3 regions of the Brenneria sp. L4-2C genome follow, and region 2 is predicted to be linked to each of the others. Evidence: predicted binding sites of a transcription regulator. Region 2 holds the regulator's gene; each other region holds the start of a gene.

Region 1 (4,044 bases), on a different contig from region 2:
AAAGGCGCCGTGTTATTACGGCGCGGCCGGGACTGGGATTTCTCCATTCAGCGCGACGGATGGAATTGGCAGAATAAACAACGCGAATTGTCCGATCTGCCGATGCCGAATGTGCCGTTAGCCAATGCGGCGACGGCATTGGCCGCATTGAACGCCTCGCCCCTGAACGTGAATGAAGGGGCTATTCGTCAGGGACTACGTCTGGCGACGCTGCCCGGCCGTTTCCAGATCGTCGGCGAGGATCCGCGGCTGATTCTGGACGTCGCCCATAATCCTCATGCCGCCGCTTATCTGGCTAGCAGGCTGGCCATGCTGCCGAAAAGCGGGAAAGTGCGCGCGGTGGTGGGAATGCTGGCGGATAAAGATATCGGCGGTACGTTGAGCCAGTTAAAACCACTGGTCGACGAATGGTACTGCGCGCCGCTGGAAGGCCCGCGCGGGGCGACGGCGCGGCAACTGGCCGAACATCTGGACGCGTGTCGGCAATATTCCGATGTGGCGAGTGCCTGGCGACAGGCAATGGCGGAGTCGGCGACACAGGATACCGTTATTGTCTGCGGATCTTTTCATACGGTAGCGCATGTTATGGAAGCGCTGGATGAGGGGAGTGCGTATGGCGAGTAAATTTCAGAATCGGCTGGTGGGTACCATCATTCTGGTCGCGCTGGGCGTTATCGTGTTGCCCGGCCTGTTGGATGGTAAGAAAAAACACTATGAAGATGAGTTCGCGGCGATCCCGCTGGTGCCGTCATCGGAGGAAAGCAATGAAATGGATTCATTGCCCGCGCTGACTCAATCTTTGCCCAGCCAGCCGCCGGAGGGCGCCGAGGCGGCGATGAACGGTAACGCGGATGAAAGCGGGCCGGGAAATAACGGCGCAGAGGTTAAACCGGAAAGTCCGCCGCCCGCAACCCATGCCCCCGCAACGGTGACGGCGCCGCCCGCCGTGGTTGAACGTCCGGCGCAAAAACCGGCTGAAGTCAAACCGCAGACGAAACCGGAAGCCAAGCCCAAACCGGAACCCAAACCGGAGCCGAAACCGGAAGTGAAGCCCGAGACGAAACCTGACAGCAAACCGACGGAACAGGCGCCGGTCGGACAGGCTTATGTCGTACAGCTTGGCGCGCTGAAAAATGCGGACAAGGTTAATGAGATCGTCGCAAAACTGCGGCTTTCCGGCTATCGGGCATATACCCTGCCGGCGACCCCGGTTCAGGGGCAGATTACCCGAATTTATGTCGGTCCGGATGCGTCAAGGCAGAAATTGCAGTCTTCGCTGGCGGAACTTCATCAGATTAGCGGTCTGAACGGTCAGGTAAAATCGTATAGCGTGCGCTAAGGGATTGACGCGCCGGTTGGCTTTTTTTGTTTGATTTCCGATTAATCAAATCGGCGGAAATACGCTACGCAAACGTTTTCTTTTTCTGTTAGAATGCGCCGCGAACAGGATGACGCGGCGACCTGACGGTCAGCATCGTTCATTATTAGGATAACTGATGATTTGGGTTGATTACGTCATTATTGGCATCATCGGATTTTCGGCGTTGGTTAGCCTTATCCGGGGGTTTATACGCGAAGCGTTATCGCTGGTAACCTGGGGATGCGCGTTTTTTATCGCCAGTCACTACTATGTTTACCTCGCCGGGTATTTCACCCGTTTTGACGACGAACTGGTACGTAATGGGATTGCCATCGCCATTCTGTTTATTGCGACATTGATTGTGGGAGCTATCGTCAACTATGTGATTGGTTCACTGGTTGAACGTACCGGACTCTCGGGCACCGACCGCGTATTGGGCATTTGTTTCGGTGCGCTGCGCGGTGTGCTGATTGTTTCTGCGCTGCTATTCTTTCTGGATACCTTCACCGGTTTTTCACAGAGTGCTGACTGGAAGCAGTCCCAGTTGATACCGCAGTTCAGTTACATTATCAGGTGGTTTTTTGACTACCTGCAAAGCACGTCAAGTTTCTTGCCGCAGCATATCTCGTTGCGGTAGCGCTGATGAGGAAAAGACACCATGTGCGGTATTGTCGGTATCGCCGGTTTTACACCGGTCAACCAGTCGATTTATGACGCGTTAACGGTGTTGCAGCACCGTGGGCAGGATGCCGCAGGCATCGTCACCATTGATGCCTTGAACTGTTTTCGCCTGCGCAAGGCCAACGGCCTGGTGAAGGATGTGTTTGAAGCACGGCACATGCAACGTTTACAAGGCAACATGGGCATCGGGCATGTGCGTTATCCTACCGCGGGCAGTTCCAGCGCTTCGGAAGCGCAGCCCTTCTACGTTAACTCGCCGTTCGGCATTACGCTGGCGCATAACGGTAACCTGACTAACGCTCACGAACTGCGCAAAAAGCTGTTTGAGCAGGAGCGTCGTCATGTGAATACCACGTCGGATTCTGAAATTCTGCTGAATATCTTTGCCAGAGAGTTGGATCGTTTTCAGCACTACCCGCTGGAAGCGGATAACATCTTTGCGGCAGTCGCCGCGACGCACCAGCAAATCCGCGGCGCTTATGCGTGCGTGAGCATGATTATCGGTCATGGCATGGTGGCTTTTCGCGATCCGAACGGTATTCGTCCTCTGGTTATCGGTAAACGCGATCTGGAAGACGGCCGCTGCGAATATATGGTGGCGTCGGAAAGCGTGGCGCTGGATACGCTGGGCTTTGAATTTCTGCGTGACGTGGCGCCGGGAGAGGCGATTTACATCACGGAGAAAGGGCAGTTGTTTACCCGCCAGTGCGCCGAAAACCCGAAGAGCAACCCCTGCCTGTTCGAATACGTTTACTTCGCGCGCCCCGACTCGTTTATCGATAAAATTTCCGTGTACAGCGCGCGCGTGCGCATGGGCCAGAAATTAGGCGAGAAGATAGCCCGTCAATGGGAAGATTTGGATATCGACGTGGTGATCCCCATCCCCGAGACGTCTTGCGATATCGCCCTGGAAATCGCGCGTATCATTAACAAGCCGTATCGTCAGGGTTTTGTGAAAAACCGCTACGTAGGCCGTACTTTCATCATGCCGGGACAGCAGGCGCGCCGTAAATCAGTACGCCGCAAGCTGAACGCCAACCGCGCCGAGTTTCGTGATAAAAACGTTCTGCTGGTGGATGACTCCATCGTGCGCGGCACGACGTCCGAGCAGATTGTCGAAATGGCGCGTGAAGCGGGAGCTAAACGCGTCTATCTGGCCTCGGCGGCGCCGGAAATCCGCTTCCCTAACGTTTATGGCATCGATATGCCGAGCGTGAATGAGCTGATCGCCCACGGTCGCGAAGTGGATGAAATCTGTCAACTGATTGGCGCGGACGCGCTGATCTTCCAGGATCTGGACGATTTGATCGCCGCCGCGCGCGAAGATAACCCGGATATCACCCAGTTTGAATGTTCGGTATTCAACGGCGTCTATGTGACCAAGGACGTCGATCAGGGTTATCTGGATTATCTGGAAGTGTTGCGTAATGACGATGCGAAAGCGTTGCGCAGCCAGAACGAAGTGGAAGATCTGGAGTTGCATAACGAAGGTTAAGCGCTGAATTTTCAGCCGGCGGCCGTTATGCCGCGCTGGGCGATGATGAAAGTAAAAGGGAGAACGGTCATACGTTCTCCCTTTTCTTATTCTTGCTTATCGGTAATCAATGCGGCAAAGTCAGCGCAAATAGATTATCCGTGTAAATTATGAATCCGCGTTAACCATCTGGCGCGATCGGTCAGAGGCACTATTGATGAAGCAACTTATTGTAGGTATTTCCGGCGCCAGCGGGGTGGTTTATGGCGTTCGCCTGTTACAGGTTTTGCAGGCGATTGAGGATGTGGAAACGCACTTGATTATCAGTCAGGCGGCACGGCAGACGCTGTCTCTGGAAACGGATTTCAGTCTGCGCGACGTTCAGGCGCTGGCGGATGTGGTGTACGACATGCGGGATATTGCCGCCAGTATTTCTTCCGGTTCATTTAAAACCGACGGGATGGTGATTTTACCCTGTTCGATAAAAACCCTGTCGGGAATTGCCCACAGCTACAGCGATAACCTGCTG
Region 2 (4,044 bases):
AATAAATTAATCAAAGGTTCAAGAATGGTTTAAATGCGAACCGGCGACGGCAATCAGGTTTGGTTTTCCTCTTAATATGGGGCAAACTGCATCATAGCCATTTATACCCGCCGTTTTTCAGGTTGCCGGTGTATTGACTGCTCTCGCTCACCCGCGGCGTTTATTTGCGTAAGCGTCTCGGCATTCGTTCGATGGCCGTCTGCCCGCACCTTGAATCTATTGGGTGAATATTAATCAGCAATGAGTTGTTACCCGTATCGCTTAGCACTCATTTCATCTACAGCATTCTTTGAGAGGCAAGCCGTATGTTTACCGGTATTGTTCATGGCACCGCGCCGGTGGTGTCTATTGATGAAAAAGTCAATTTTCGCACACACGTTCTTCAATTGCCGCCTGAGTTATTGCCGGGCTTGGTGCCTGGCGCTTCGGTGGCCAACAATGGTTGTTGTCTGACGGTAACGTCGGTCAATGGCGATCGCGTTAGTTTTGACCTGATGAAGGAAACGCTGCGGTTGACCAACCTGGGCGATATTACCGAAGGCGACAGCGTTAACCTTGAGCGGGCGGCCAAGTTTGGCGACGAGATCGGCGGACACGTTATGTCGGGTCATATCATCTGCACGGCGGAAGTGGTGAAGATCCTGGTGTCGGAGAACAACCATCAGATCTGGTTCCGCCTGGCGGACGAGTCGCTGATGAAGTATGTGTTGCATAAAGGTTTTATCGGCATTGACGGCATCAGTCTGACAGTCGGTGACGTCACCCGCAGCCGTTTCTGCGTTCATCTGATCCCCGAAACGCTAAATCGCACCACGCTGGGACAAAAGAAACTGGGGCAGCGGGTGAATATCGAAATCGACCCGCAAACTCAGGCCGTGGTGGATACGGTAGAACGGGTATTGGCCGACCGAGGAGTTAGCGAGCCGTCCAGCGAAGAATAAGCGCTCAACAAAAAACCGCTCGGCGTATTGCGCGGGCGGTTCGAGGGCCAAACGATTAACGCGGAACGCGTATCCCGCCTTCAACGCCTTCCTTACTGAAAAGTACCTGCCAGAGCTGAATATCCCGCGCGCGGAACGCGCCGGCGCAGGCATTCAGGTAGTAGCTGAACATCCGGCGGAAACGCGCGGAGTAACGGTCGGCAAGCGCGGGCCAATGCTGCTGGAAACGCTCGAACCAGGCCATCAGCGTGCGATCATAATCGGCGCCGAAATTGTGCCAGTCTTCCATCACCATATAGGGTTCGCTGGCGCGCGCGATATGCTGGACGGAGGGAATGCAACCGTTGGGGAATATGTATTTATCAATCCAGGGATCGACTTTAGAGTCGGTTTTTTGCGCGCCGATGGTGTGCAGTAAAAATAATCCGTCGGACTTAAGGTTCTTATTAACGACCTGAAAATAGGTCTTGTAATTCTTGGGACCCACGTGTTCAAACATGCCGACGGACACCACCCGATCGAATTGCAAATCCAAATCGCGATAGTCCTGTAATAAAATCTCGACGTCCAGACCCTGACAGCGTTGCTGGGCCAGTTTCTGCTGTTCTTTGGAAATGGTGACGCCGATGACGGACACGCCATAACGACGTGCGGCGAATTCGGATAGTCCGCCCCAACCGCAGCCAATGTCCAATAGCTTCATTCCTGGTTGCAACTGGAGTTTTTCGCAGATCATTTGCAGCTTGTCTTCCTGCGCCTGCTCCAGAGTGGTCGCCTGTTTCCAGTAGCCGCAGGAGTATTGCATGTAAGGATCCAGCATCAGCGAAAACAGGTCGTTGCCCAAATCGTAGTGCTCTTTGCCGACAATCCAGGCGCGTCTTTTGGATTGCAGATTGATCAGTCTTGCGGCGGCAACGCGCAAAATGTCTTTCATATGATGGGGGACTTTTTTATCCAGACCGGCGCGTAATATGCGGTGAAAGAACATATCCAGCCGTTCGCATTCCCACCATCCGTCCATGTAGCTTTCACCCAATCCTAATGAGCCTTCACGCAACACGCGTTTGAAAAAATCGGGATTTTTAATCTTTATATCAAAAGGGCGGGAGCCGTTGATTTTGATATCGGCCATGTCCAGCATTTCACGCACAATTTGAAACCAGGAGTTGCCATGGCTCTCCAGTCCTTCTACATCCTCTATACACGATGAACTCATAATTTCTCCCTACCTTGCCGCTCACGGTGAAAACTGCAAGGAAAGCATAGACAATTTTTTACCCATTATCGGCATCGGTGGGTATCACCCATCGTCTACCCTCTGAATAACAAGAGGAAAATGAAGAGAAAAAGCCGGTACGCAAATACGTAGAGGCACTCATCCTTAAAATAAACGCGCACATCCAATATGCGCTCACACTATATAAGGATAGTGAATAAAGAGATTAATATGGTTGTTGTCGTCGAATTGCTGATCAGTTTAGGACTGCTTCAGCCAGGGTACAAGCATAAATTGGCTGAAGCAGCGTAGCGGCTAGAGGGTATAGCGGCAGATAAATGCGTGGGTGCTCAGGAATAACGCCGGTAATCGCGGAATGGGCCATCGGCGACGGAACGACGTTCTATCAGCGAAGGATGAACCTCAATAACCTGGGCGTCTTCGCGCTTACTGGTAATTCGGTCCAAAAGCATCGATAAGGCCGATTGTCCCAACCGTTCTTTCGGCTGGTGGATGGTGGTCAGCGCCGGGGTGAAAAAACGGGCATGACGAACATTGTCGTAGCCAATGACCGAGATATCCTGGGGAACGTGTAGCCCCAGTTCGTCCGCCGCGCAGATAGCGCCCATGGCCATAATATCCCCGCCGCAGAAAACCGCCGTGGGACGATGTTTCTGCGCCAGAATCTGGTGCATCGCCTTATAGCCGGATTCGGGTTCAAAGTCGCCCCGTACGATCCATTCATCGTGAATCTGAATATCGGCGTCGTGCAGCGCTTTTAAAAAGCCAAGATAGCGTCCGCTGCCGGTATTGCGCTCAAGAATGCCATGAATGGCGCCGATTTCCCGGTGACCGCGTTCGATAAGATAACGGCCCGCCATATAACCGCCTTCAAACGCGTTATCAATAATGGTGTCGGTAAAATCGCTGTGAGCCTGTCCCCAATCCATCACCACCATCGGAATACTGCGATAGTCTTCCAGCATGGCAAGGAGTTCGGGCGGATATTCCGCGCACATCACCAGCAATCCGTCGACGCGCTTTTGCGCCAGCATGGAAAGGTAGGCGCGCTGTTTATCGATGTCGTTATGCGAATTACACAAAATCATCGTATAGCCTTTGGCGTAGCAACCGTTTTCAACGGCTTCAATGATTTCCGCAAAGTAGGGCGCTTCGCTGGAGGTCGCCAACAGACCGATAGTCCTTGTATTATTCACTTTAAGACTGCGGGCCACGGCGCTGGGCGAATAGTGTAATTCTTTGATGGCGGCCCTGACGGCGGCTTTGGTTTCTTCGGCGACGAAACGTGTTTTATTTATCACATGCGATACGGTTGTGGTCGAAACGCCTGCGCGCTTTGCCACATCTTTGATCGTTGCCATGTAAAAGTGACTCCTAACCGACTCATTACAGTCGTATATATATTGTTAATCGTTTGCCTGCGTTTAACGTTCTCTTTCCAGATAAAAAAACAGAATTTTAGAAGGAGAATGCCGAATGTTATACCTGAAGGGGCAAGGCGGACTTTCTCGACCAATACGCGGCGTGTCGTCAAACAGCGAATTTTGTCCGATTTGACAGAAAAGTGAAAGCAGTAATTTATATTATTAGTGATACGCCGCCCTCAGTTTTTTCGGGCAAACCCGGCAACAGCGGCTATTGTTATACAAGATGCCGCTTTAGCCCGATGTTGAATGCAAGGCGCTAAAGAGGGTCAATATTTTCTTCTGATAATTCTTATACGCAAAGGAGATACCGATGGATGCCGACCTGAAGATTTCGCTGCTGGCCACCGTTGGGGCGCTGTTGCTGGTTGTCGTATTCAGTTTTGCCGCCGTATTGAATTAATTGAAACCAAGCGTTCGTTTTCGCCATCCGATCGGGCGC
Region 3 (4,044 bases), on a different contig from region 2:
TCAAGAAGATCCTTACCACCGGCCACCTGATACTATTCGGGCTCGCCTACATGACGCCGATTATCGTTCTGGGGACATTCGGCGTTCTTGCTCAACTCACCGACGGACATGCGGCCGGCGCCTATGTGCTGGCCCTAACGGTCATGCTGTTCACTTCCTACAGTTACAGCAAAATGGCCTCCGCCTTTCCGGTGAGCGGTTCGGCCTATGTCTATGTGAGTAAAGCAATCAACAGCGATATGGGATTTATCGCCGGCTGGGCAATCCTGCTGGACTATCTGTTTCTACCGATGGTTATTTGGTTAATCGGCGCAGTCTATCTCTCGGCGGCGTTCCCAGCCATCCCGCAATATATCTGGCTCCTGGCCTTCATTGCCGTTACCTCGGTCATCAATATTGTCGGATTAAAGATCGCAAGCGCCGTCAACAGTCTGATGCTGCTGCTACAGCTAGCCGTCCTGGCCGCATTTGTCGCACTGGCGATACATTATATATGGGGCGATGCTTCCCGCCCGTTCTGGACGCTACAGCCCTTTTTCAGCGATCGAGACAATCTGCTGCCTATGATGATGGCTGGCGCCGCCGTCGCCTGTTACTCCTTCCTGGGCTTTGACGCCATTACCACGCTGGCGGCGGAAACCATTGATGCCAAACGTAGCATCCCCAAAGCCATCATGTTCATTACGCTGCTGGGGGGCGCCCTATTTATCCTGGTTGCCTGGTGCGTACAATTGGCGCATCCCGGCGCGTTATTTCAGAACAGCGACTCTGCGGCCTTCGAAATTGCACGGAATATCGGCGGCGATATTTTTGTCACCCTGTTCATGTTCGGATTGGTGTTCGGTCAATTCGCTTCCGGTATCGCCGCGCAGGCTAGCGCCAGCCGGCTGATTTATACCCTCGGCATTGATGGCGTGCTATCAATTGGGCTGGGCAAACTGGGGCGCTTCACTACCCCTACCAATGCGATTTTGCTCTGTTCACTGGTTGCGCTTCTCGCCCTGGGGATGGATATCACCACCTCGACCTCCTTTATTAACTTCGGCGCTTTCCTCACGTTTTCATTGGTAAACCTGTCGGTGATATTTCACTACTATGTGCGCAATCCGCAACGCGACGCCAAAGCAACATTGCTTTATCTTATCGGACCGGGCCTGGGCGTACTGGTGACGCTGTTGCTGTTAATCAGTCTGGATAAGACCGCCATCATTATGGGCAGCGTCTGGCTATTACTCGGCCTTATGCGTTTGATTTATCTCAAGCGGTATCAACGTTTGAAACAAGCGTCAATTGGCGATTAATCCTCCTCTCCGCTTCCGTTTTCACCGACCGACATCACCGTCATCAGGCGCCCGTTCGGCATTATGCCGCCGGGCAAGGCAAACGTTTGCTTTTATCTAAGAGATCATTAAAATGCCCTCTTTGTCATTTTGGAACGCCCATTATTATGACTACCACCACGGATATTCCTCAGGTCGACGCCCCGACGACTGCGCGCGGCAGCGAATTAATCTACCGTCTGGAAGACCGGCCGCCGCTGGCGCAAACCCTGTTTGCCGCCAGCCAGCATCTGCTGGCGATGTTCGTCGCGGTGATCACCCCCGCGCTGTTGATCTGCCAGGCGCTGGGCCTACCGGCGCAAGATACGCAACATATCATCAGCATGTCGCTGTTCGCCTCCGGTCTGGCCTCGATTCTGCAAATAAAAACCTGGGGGCCGGTGGGGTCGGGGCTACTGTCCATTCAGGGAACCAGTTTTAACTTCGTTACGCCGTTGATCATGGGAGGACTGGCGCTGAAAAACGGCGGGGCCGATGTACCCACCATGATGGCGGCGCTGTTCGGCACCTTGATGTTCGCCTCCTGTACGGAAATCATTCTCTCCCGCTTCCTGCACCTTGCCCGCCGGATTATCACGCCGCTGGTATCGGGGATTGTGGTGATGATTATCGGTCTGTCGCTGATTCAGGTCGGCCTGACCTCCATCGGCGGCGGTTATGCGGCGATGAATAACAACACCTTCGGCGCGCCGAAAAATCTGTTGCTGGCCGGCATCGTGCTGTTGGTTATTATTCTGCTCAACCGTCAGCGTAACCCTTACCTGCGCGTGGCCTCGCTGGTGATCGCCATGGCCGTCGGCTATCTGGGCGCCTGGCTGATGGATATGCTGCCGGACGGCGTTCCGGCGGCGCAAAGCGATTTGATCATGGTGCCGACGCCGCTGTATTACGGTCTGGGCTTTGACTGGAACCTGCTGATCCCGCTGATGCTGGTGTTTATGGTGACGTCGCTGGAAACCATCGGCGATATCACCGCGACCTCCGACGTCTCGGAACAACCGGTCAGCGGCCCCCTGTACATGAAACGGTTGAAAGGCGGCGTGCTGGCCAACGGCCTGAACTCCTGTTTATCCGCCGTATTCAACACCTTTCCCAACTCCTGTTTCGGGCAAAACAACGGCGTCATTCAGCTTACCGGCGTCGCCAGCCGTTACGTCGGCTTTGTTGTGGCGCTGATGCTGATTATTCTGGGCTTGTTCCCCGCCGTCAGCGGTTTCGTACAGCACATTCCGGAGCCGGTGCTGGGCGGCGCGACCATCGTCATGTTCGGCACCATCGCCGCCTCCGGCGTGCGTATCGTGTCCCGCGAACCGCTGAACCGCCGCGCCATCATGATTATCGCGCTCTCGCTGGCCGTGGGACTGGGCGTATCACAGCAGCCGCTGATTCTGCAATTCGCGCCGGACTGGATAAAAACCCTGCTCTCTTCCGGCATCGCCGCCGGCGGTATTACGGCGATTGTGCTGAATCTGGTTTTCCCGTACGACGAAAAATAATTTGTATCCGCGTCAATAATTTCTGTTATGTATACCCTAAATAATTCGAGTTGCAGGAAGGCGGCGACGCAACGAATCCCCGGGAGCTTACACCAGTAAGTGACCGGGGTGAGTGAGGAAAGCCAACGCACCTGCGGCTTGAAGTATGACGGGTATAGGGATAAAAGCGACCGACGATGCAACACCGGTCGCTTTTTACTGTCTGTAACTGCATTATCTGTTGAGCCTTTAAGGTAATTGCGGCATAAAAACAGATATCCCTGACGATTGGCATGGACTGACACGATGAGATTTCTCGGGAAATTATTGCTGACCATCCTGCTGCTGGCATTGCTGGCGCTGGTCATATTGTATGTATTACTGCAAACCACCTGGGCTTCAGGCCGGATCGGCAATTGGGTGAATCAAAACACGGACTATCAGGTATCCCTGGGAAAAATCGACCACAATTGGTCCGAACCCGATCGTATTCTGCTGCAAGACGTCGTTTTCGGTCATAAGAATCAGCCGCCGACACTCACCGCCAAACAGGTTTCCGCCGGTCTCAGCGTTCGTCAGATAACCGAACCTCGCCATTTTTCCAGTCTGCTGCTTGAAGGCGGCACGCTGAATCTGTCGCCATCCGCCGCCACGCTGCCGATTGAGGCCGACGTGTTGCAACTGCGTACCATGGCGCTTCAGGCCCAGGATGATAACTGGCAGTTAAACGGTCAACAGGTCAACGGCGGCATTATGCCCTGGCGGCCAGAAGCGGGCCGCCTGTTAGGCAAACAGGGAAATTTCCAACTTAGCGCCCGTTCGTTGCGGCTAAACGATGTCCCCGCCAGTCAGGTATTCGTTCAAGGCAACATTAATAATAATCAACTCGCCTTGAGCAATTTCGGCGCAGACGTGGCGCAAGGCCAGTTAACCGGTAATGCCAGCAGGGCGGAAGACGGGAGCTGGCAAATCGACAACCTGCGTCTTAGCAAGGTGCGTTTGCAAACGCCAAGAACCATCCGGGAATTCTGGCAACCTATCGTCGCGTTGCCTGCCGTTACCGTTTCCCGCTTTGATTTGATTGATGCCCGCATTGAAGGGCCGGGATGGGCGTTTATCGATCTCGACGTAACGTTGCGCAACGTCACCTTCAAACAGGACGACTGGCAAAGCGACGATGGCGAACTATCGTTCAACGCCACCGATATCGTTAACGGCAATATGCATCT

The links. The regulator PurR, encoded in region 2, represses purine synthesis genes. The targets are predictions, from matches to a motif close to CANGCAAACGTTTGCNTG.
Region 1: cvpA (colicin V production protein) is a predicted target of PurR. The motif match lies at 1,405-1,422, and genes of this name have one in related genera.
Region 3: ABRZ26_RS18430 (nucleobase:cation symporter-2 family protein) is a predicted target of PurR. The motif match lies at 1,377-1,394, and genes of this name have one in related genera.

What each region holds. Positions count from the first base shown of each region.
Region 1 is NZ_JBEIAC010000009.1:188,765-192,808, reverse strand. It holds gene folC (bifunctional tetrahydrofolate synthase/dihydrofolate synthase) at 1-624, shown strand, start outside; gene dedD (cell division protein DedD) at 614-1,339, shown strand; gene cvpA (colicin V production protein) at 1,497-1,997, shown strand; gene purF (amidophosphoribosyltransferase) at 2,019-3,536, shown strand; gene ABRZ26_RS14920 (UbiX family flavin prenyltransferase) at 3,733-4,044, shown strand, end outside.
Region 2 is NZ_JBEIAC010000001.1:13,072-17,115, forward strand. It holds gene ABRZ26_RS00095 (riboflavin synthase subunit alpha) at 306-941, shown strand; gene cfa (cyclopropane fatty acyl phospholipid synthase) at 997-2,157, opposite strand; gene purR (HTH-type transcriptional repressor PurR) at 2,508-3,539, opposite strand; gene cydH (cytochrome bd-I oxidase subunit CydH) at 3,916-4,005, shown strand.
Region 3 is NZ_JBEIAC010000015.1:20,242-24,285, reverse strand. It holds gene ABRZ26_RS18435 (APC family permease) at 1-1,301, shown strand, start outside; gene ABRZ26_RS18430 (nucleobase:cation symporter-2 family protein) at 1,448-2,836, shown strand; gene ABRZ26_RS18425 (AsmA family protein) at 3,122-4,044, shown strand, end outside.